DNA from 2 places in the Paenibacillus sp. FSL L8-0436 genome. Region 2 is predicted to be linked to the other one. Evidence: a T-box and tRNA genes for the amino acid it is inferred to sense, from the RefSeq annotation. Region 2 holds a T-box; the other holds one or more tRNA genes.

Region 1 (3,416 bases), 3.0 Mb from region 2:
TCTGTGGCCAGCCAGGTATCAAAATCAACGGTGGAGTGTGGACCCTGCTGCTCCGTACAGCCCGTCGGAATAATTGCCAGATAACCTTCCGCTGCTTTTTCTTTAATTTCCAAAAAGGTGAGTTTTCCGTATTCGACTGTCATTTGAATTTCCCCTTAGGTTGTCTAATAGTAAATAGTCGAAGCGAGGTGTTTGTTTATGCGCAGATTTTCATTGTGGCTGCCCCTCGGAACCTTTCTTGCCGCAGGAATTCTTATGGATTTCCTGATCCATACCCTTAACGAGAAAAGAAGGCTAGCTGCAGCCATCGAAGTGAAGAATAGCAGGATTGCCACGCTGGTTCTATATCTTCCGTTTCAGCGAGACGGCAAACTCTGGTTTGGTCTCATAGGCCATGTAGGATACGATCCCTGCAAAATCCAAATAAGCCTGATAACGCGTGCGGATCGCCATGCTTGTGATCTTGTCCAGCACAAGCTCCTTAGCCACCCAGCAGCTTTCCGACGTTTCCTCTGAAACGGCAAGTTCTCCGCCCACCGGCTTACATACATAATCCAGCATTACTTTCGTCGGAACATCGGTGATGCCGTCATGCCATTTGTACATTCTGGTATTCGAATACACTCCAATCAGGTGAGAGACCTCGGTGTCTATTCCGCTTTCTTCCTTGATCTCCCGGATGAGTGCATCCATCAGATTCTCTCCGGCCTCTACTTGCCCCCCAGGGAACACCCAGCCACCATGAAACGTTTTGACCAAAAGCACTTCTCCCTGCTCATTCTCCACGATCCCGCCGACAGCCACAATATGAGTTGGCATAGCCATGTTATTGACCTCCTATGATCTTTATAGTTGAATATTGCACTGCTCAGCAAATTCATTGACTTTGGACAGCAATGCAGGATAGATCATCGGATAGGTTAACTCTTCCGGCACCTCCGTGAACCCGCATATTCCTTCCATTTCATAAGCCGGCAATTGTCCGAACTTATTAACGGTGGCCAGGTAGAGCTTTCCGAAACTATCCGGCATTGACTCTCCGGTAACCGAATAAATACTTATTGGAAATAACGTATAGTCTTCCGCTCCTGTCTCTTCATACAGTTCTCTTGCCGCTGCTTCATCAGGCGTTTCATTCTCATCAATATGTCCACCTGCAAATTCCCATGTGGTACGACCACGCTGCCGAGCTAATATCCACTGCTCATTATGCCTTACGATAATAACGACGTAGGTTAGATTTTCCTCCTTTATTCCCGTCTCGTGTATAGTAACTTTCATTCACAAGCATCTCCTTAGACGGCAAAACCGATAGAGTTTTGGTGGATTACCGGATGTGACGTTCCTATTATCTCTGGTTTTAACCTATGTATAGAATACCTTGATATTTCTTCCAACAGTTTCATCTATTATATAATAGAAGCATTCATAAGTCCGCCGGCAAAAGAATCACTCACCACCGTCTTCTCCCCGCTTCTCCTCACCCTTGCCCTGAGCGTTCAATTGCGCCCATATCTCCCGGGTCAAATGTTCGCCTTTATAATAGTCCACCCTATCCTCCGTTTCATACAGCTCTTCATACGGTAAAATATTGATTTTCCCGGAGTCAGGGTATTCCGCAACATCCAACCCGTTATTCGTCCGTAAATCGAGATAGCGGCAAGGCGTCTCCGTATGATTGAACAGCTGATGCGCACCTGATGGACCGGTTTCGAAAAATATCGTATCGCCCTCATGGACTTCCTGTAACCCGTCGGGAGTTCTTAACATAGCACTGCCCGCCAAAATCACAAACAGCTCTTCAGCATTTCTATGAAAGTGATACGGATACGAGTACTTGCCCGGGTCCAATGACCGGATATCAAAAATCAAATGCTTCGACCCTACCATCCCCGCCAGTTTCTCGCTGGTGTGCCAAGCAAATTCCGGAACCGGAGACTGCCTTTGTTTAAAAGAGATATTCTGTTCATTAAAAATGGTCGCCATGGAATCACTCCCTACGCAAAAGTTAATTTAATCCGAGCATAGAGACTATGGAACAAGTTGTAAGTGAGTAAATTCATATGCCGTGAAAAAAACATTGCCATCTCCTCACATCCTGTGGTATTATAAATTTCGTTGCAGGACGGTAGCTCAGCGGGAGAGCACTATCTTGACAGGGTAGGGGTCATGGGTTCGAACCCCATCCGTCCTATACTGCATCACTACGTAAAACTCCTTATTTTATAAGGAGTTTTTCTTTTTCTATTCCCCACTCGCATTGGGGACGGAATTTTTCGCTTATAAAAACAACCACTCATGTCAGAGTGGTTGTTTTTATAAGTCTGATGCTATTGATAATCAATTTATATGTTTTATCCTGAGTGATTATTTTAGAAAAAAAGAGTTACCATAAAGGCAACTCAATGAAATTGATTTTTGTAGTTGTTAAATTAATATTTTTTCTGACTTCTTTGTATCCTTTTTCAGAAAGGAAACACTTTTGCTCGACTCCTGATAAATTTTCCCCGAAGTAGGCCACATGAAACGACTTATCCACTTGAAAGATATTAGAAACATGAATCAATGTGTTTCTGTCTGCTAGCACGAAGTTATATCCCGATGCCTCTAGAGTGCTTAGCCAGTATTTCAATGTGCCGACTGTATAGTAAACTCCTTCTATCGTGTGGACGAGTATCCTATATATGTCTCTCTCAAATTCCATATAATTAATTTTAGGTATTTCAAGAGAAAACAACCCGGTAATGCCTTTTGGGTCTTTATTCACGGATATGATACTCAAACGGACCACTCCAGTATTATTTAAGTAGTTCTTCTGGAACCTCAGGTTGATGCACATACAACGCACTGTTTGTATTTGCAATGAATAACGCTACCATCGATAAGCATGTCGCCAAACCAGACACGATTCGAACATTCGCTTTTTTCAACATTTTTACTTCACCTCCTTTCTGGCAATTAATAGACTTAGAGATTGAGCAAAATAACTCACGGCTATAGCAGATGAACAAATTATGATATTTGTAGCAACCAAGACCAGACCGATTATTTTAAGCTTCGGATAGTGACGCTTGGGAATTCTAGTCTGCTTTTCAATCCCAATAGGCGCTAACCACAAGATGATCAAAAAACTGATTGCATTCATAACCTGTACAACTAATAAATTTACGTTAATAAACGATAGCGCAGTAAACAACGTCGTAGTAAATATGACACATGCTATACCCGACTTAAGGTGAACACCGCCCGACGATTGCCGTAGTAATGCAAAAGAAACTAATATCGTTGAAGCTTCAGAGAAATTACCTGTGAGCAAAGATATCGCAAGTGTAATGACAATGATAAAAACAATATTTAGCACAACCTCTAATGCATACTTTAGAACCGCTTGCGATGCGGGGTGATCAGGAACAACT
Region 2 (3,416 bases):
AATGATATCCATCAGCAGGGTCATTTCTGCCACTGCCTGCGGATTCTCAAGCGCCGCATCATATTTAGGCCATTCCGCCAGGGTGATCGTTTCGCCTTCATGCGGCAGATGCTGCCAAATTTCCTCGGTAATGAACGGCATGAACGGGTGAATCAGGCGCAGCGTACGGTCCAGCACATAGGCCAGCACCGATTGCGTCTTCGCTTTGGCAGCAGCGTCAGCCCCATAAAGTGACAGCTTCGCGAACTCGATGTACCAGTCACACAGATCATCCCAAATGAAGTTATACAAGAGGCGGCCGGTCTCGCCGTACTCGTACGAGTCAATTAGACGCGTAATATCACGAGAAGTTTCGTTCAAGCGATGCAGAATCCAGCGGTCCGCCGTGCTAAGCTCACCTGTAATGTCAATATCTGCAAAGTTTACGCCTTCCAGATTCATCAGTGCAAAGCGCGAGGCATTCCAGATCTTATTGGCAAAATTACGCGCCTGCTCTACCTTCTCCATGCGGAAACGCAGATCCTGTCCGGCTGTGCTGCTTGTCGAAATCATATAACGCATAGCGTCTGCACCATATTGCTCGATAACATCCAGCGGATCGATCCCGTTGCCGAGCGACTTGGACATCTTGCGTCCTTCGGCATCCCGCACCAAGCCGTGCATGAATACATCGGAGAACGGCTTCTTGCCGGTGAACTCCAGCGCGGAGAAGATCATGCGCGCTACCCAGAAGTAGATGATGTCATAGCCGGTAACCAGGACATTGTTCGGATAAAACCGCTGATAGTCGCTGCTGCTTTCATCCGGCCAGCCCAGTGTAGCGAACGGCCACAGATTGGAGCTGAACCACGTATCAAGAACGTCCTCATCCTGCTTCAGATCATCAAGTCCGCTGATTTCGCGGGCTTCCTCTTCCGTATATGCTACAAACACTTCACCTGTAGATTCAGAGTACCAGGCCGGGATGCGGTGTCCCCACCACAATTGGCGGGAAATACACCAGTCACGCACATTTTCGATCCAGTTCAAATATGTTTTCTCAAAACGGTCCGGCACGAAGTTGACGCCGTCGCCGTTCTTCTGTGCAGTGATGGCAGCTTCGGCCAGCGGCTGCATCTTCACGAACCACTGGGTGGACAGATAAGGCTCAACTACTGCGCCGGAACGCTCGCTGTGTCCTACCTGATGCAGATGGTCCTCAATCGAGATCAGAACGCCCTGCTCCTTGAGATCGGCAACAATCGCCTTGCGGCATTCGCTGCGGTCCAGTCCCTGATAAGGACCGGCCTCCTCGTTCATCGTGCCGCCTTCATCCATCACATTGATCTGCGGAAGGTTATGGCGCAGGCCAACTTCAAAGTCATTCGGATCATGGGCCGGAGTGATCTTAACCGCGCCGCTGCCGAATTCTTTCTCTACGTAATCATCGGCGATAATTGGAATTTCCCGGCCGATGACTGGAAGGATCAACGTTTTGCCGATTAGATCCTGATAGCGTTCATCCTTCGGATGCACCGCTACCGCCGTATCGCCCAGCATCGTCTCCGGACGTGTCGTTGCTACGGTGATAAATCCGCTGCCGTCTTTAAGAGGGTAGCGCAGGTGGTACAGGTGACCGTTAACCTCTTTGTACTCAACTTCAATATCGGATAAAGCGGTACGGGCTGCCGGATCCCAGTTGATAATGCGCTTGCCGCGGTAGATCAGTCCTTTACGGTATAACTCCACAAATACCTGGCGTACACCGCTGGACATCCCTTTATCCAGAGTGAACCGCTCGCGCGAATAGTCGAGGGACAGGCCCATCTTGGCCCACTGCTCATGAATGGTCTTAGCATACTGGTCCTTCCACTCCCATACCTGCTCCAGGAATTTCTCGCGGCCCAGATCATGCCGGGACAGGCCCTGCTGGCGCAGCTTCTGCTCCACCTTGGTCTGGGTAGCAATACCAGCATGGTCCGTTCCCGGGAGCCAAAGGGTATCGAAGCCCTGCATCCGCTTGGTACGGATCAGGATATCCTGCAGCGTGAAATCGAGCGCATGCCCGATGTGCAGCATCCCGGTTACATTCGGCGGTGGAATTACAATGCTGTAAGGCTCTGCTTCAGGCCGCATTCCAGCCTTGAAGAACTCCTTCTCCATCCAGTAGGCATACCATTTCTGTTCAGCCGCCTTCGGATCATATGTAGTCGGCATATCGCTCTTTGCGCTATTGTCGGCAGCAGCATCCTGTGCCGGATCTTGCGGCTTCAGCAGCTCTGCCGCCGCTTTGTTGTGATCAGCCATTCTAAACCCTCCATTTAAGTAGCATTGGTAGATGTATCTCTGAAGCTGGACCTCTGAAAAAAAATACAAAAAGGCCCTTCGTCTCAAAGGACGAAAGGCCATTCTTTCGCGGTACCACCTTTGTTTCGCGCCAATAAAAAATAAACCACCGTTCCGGTCCCATAGGTTCCGGAAACTTAGCGCGACACTTACGCAGATAACGGCTGCAACCGGCCACTTCCTAACCTGTGCTTCATGAATCTGAAGACAAGCTCAGAGGGGCAACTCCGGGGCGACTTCGGTGGCTGCATCCTGCGGAAACTCACAGCAATTTATAGTTCCGCTCTCTGAAGGGCTGACCGCCTACTCTTCCCGTTCCCAGTCTTTATTAAGAATTTACTTAATCCAATAATACATTTAGTACTATTCCTAGTCAACCAGCATACACACAAACTGCGGGACTTATACCGCCCATTTCTAAAATTAGCCCCCTTCGCCTGATTTGAACCCCTGATGTTCATCCTTAATCTCAGCTCAGAGGACAGAAATACAAAAAATCCCGATCTCATCCGATCGGGATTCTGACACCGATGCGCCTGCAGGCATCTCTTAAGGGATATACAAAACTTGGCCTTCCTCCACATTCTGACCGGAAAGACGGTTGTACATGACAAGCTCTCTTGCACTGAGCTGATATTTCTCCGCTATAGTATCGATTGTTTCTTCACGCTGGACAATGCAGAGACGCACTTTACGGAACAGATCCTTTCCGTTCAAGCCACCGATAAAGCGGCTTTTCCATTCCCCGTCACGGCCGGAGTCCGGAACAGGCGCCGCCGCAGCTGTATCCTCGGCGATAAGCTCCTCCTGTTCCTTGCGGGAGCGGCTGGAGCTGAGCAGGGAAGAGAAGGTAAGATGCTCCTTCGTGGGAATATCTTCTTCTCTCTTGCTTCCCAGGGCAACCTTGAGATCCGGCTTCTCCTCCTGCAGAGGTGCTGCTTCCTTAGAGCTCACGCCTTCGCCCGCGTTCTCCTGATCAGCGTGAGATACGGAGCTATCCTGAGCAAAAAGTGCCGCATAGTCTCCATTTTCAGCAGAGAATTCCTCTTCTTCCTGATGGGACGCATGCGCCTCCGCGGCTGTATTCTCAG

What was found. A T-box is a leader RNA that pairs with one kind of tRNA and senses whether it is charged. The one in region 2 lies ahead of NSS79_RS27510 (valine--tRNA ligase), so its partner is inferred to be a tRNA-Val.
Region 1: it has a tRNA-Val gene. The T-box ahead of NSS79_RS27510 (valine--tRNA ligase) is inferred to sense a tRNA for this amino acid. The anticodon was not compared.

The regions. Positions count from the first base shown of each region.
Region 1 covers NZ_CP151955.1:2,971,984-2,975,399, reverse strand. Annotated here, with positions in the region: gene NSS79_RS13585 (creatininase family protein) at 1-143, opposite strand, end outside; gene NSS79_RS13580 (NUDIX hydrolase) at 343-825, opposite strand; gene NSS79_RS13575 (NUDIX domain-containing protein) at 847-1,281, opposite strand; gene NSS79_RS13570 (cupin domain-containing protein) at 1,450-1,986, opposite strand; tRNA gene NSS79_RS13565 (tRNA-Val) at 2,123-2,194, shown strand; gene NSS79_RS13560 (LytTR family transcriptional regulator DNA-binding domain-containing protein) at 2,387-2,782, opposite strand; gene NSS79_RS13555 (cyclic lactone autoinducer peptide) at 2,799-2,933, opposite strand; gene NSS79_RS13550 (accessory gene regulator B family protein) at 2,936-3,416, opposite strand, start outside.
Region 2 covers NZ_CP151955.1:5,939,511-5,942,926, forward strand. Annotated here, with positions in the region: gene NSS79_RS27510 (valine--tRNA ligase) at 1-2,196, opposite strand, end outside; T-box leader at 2,370-2,654, opposite strand; gene NSS79_RS27515 (LysM peptidoglycan-binding domain-containing protein) at 2,875-3,416, opposite strand, start outside.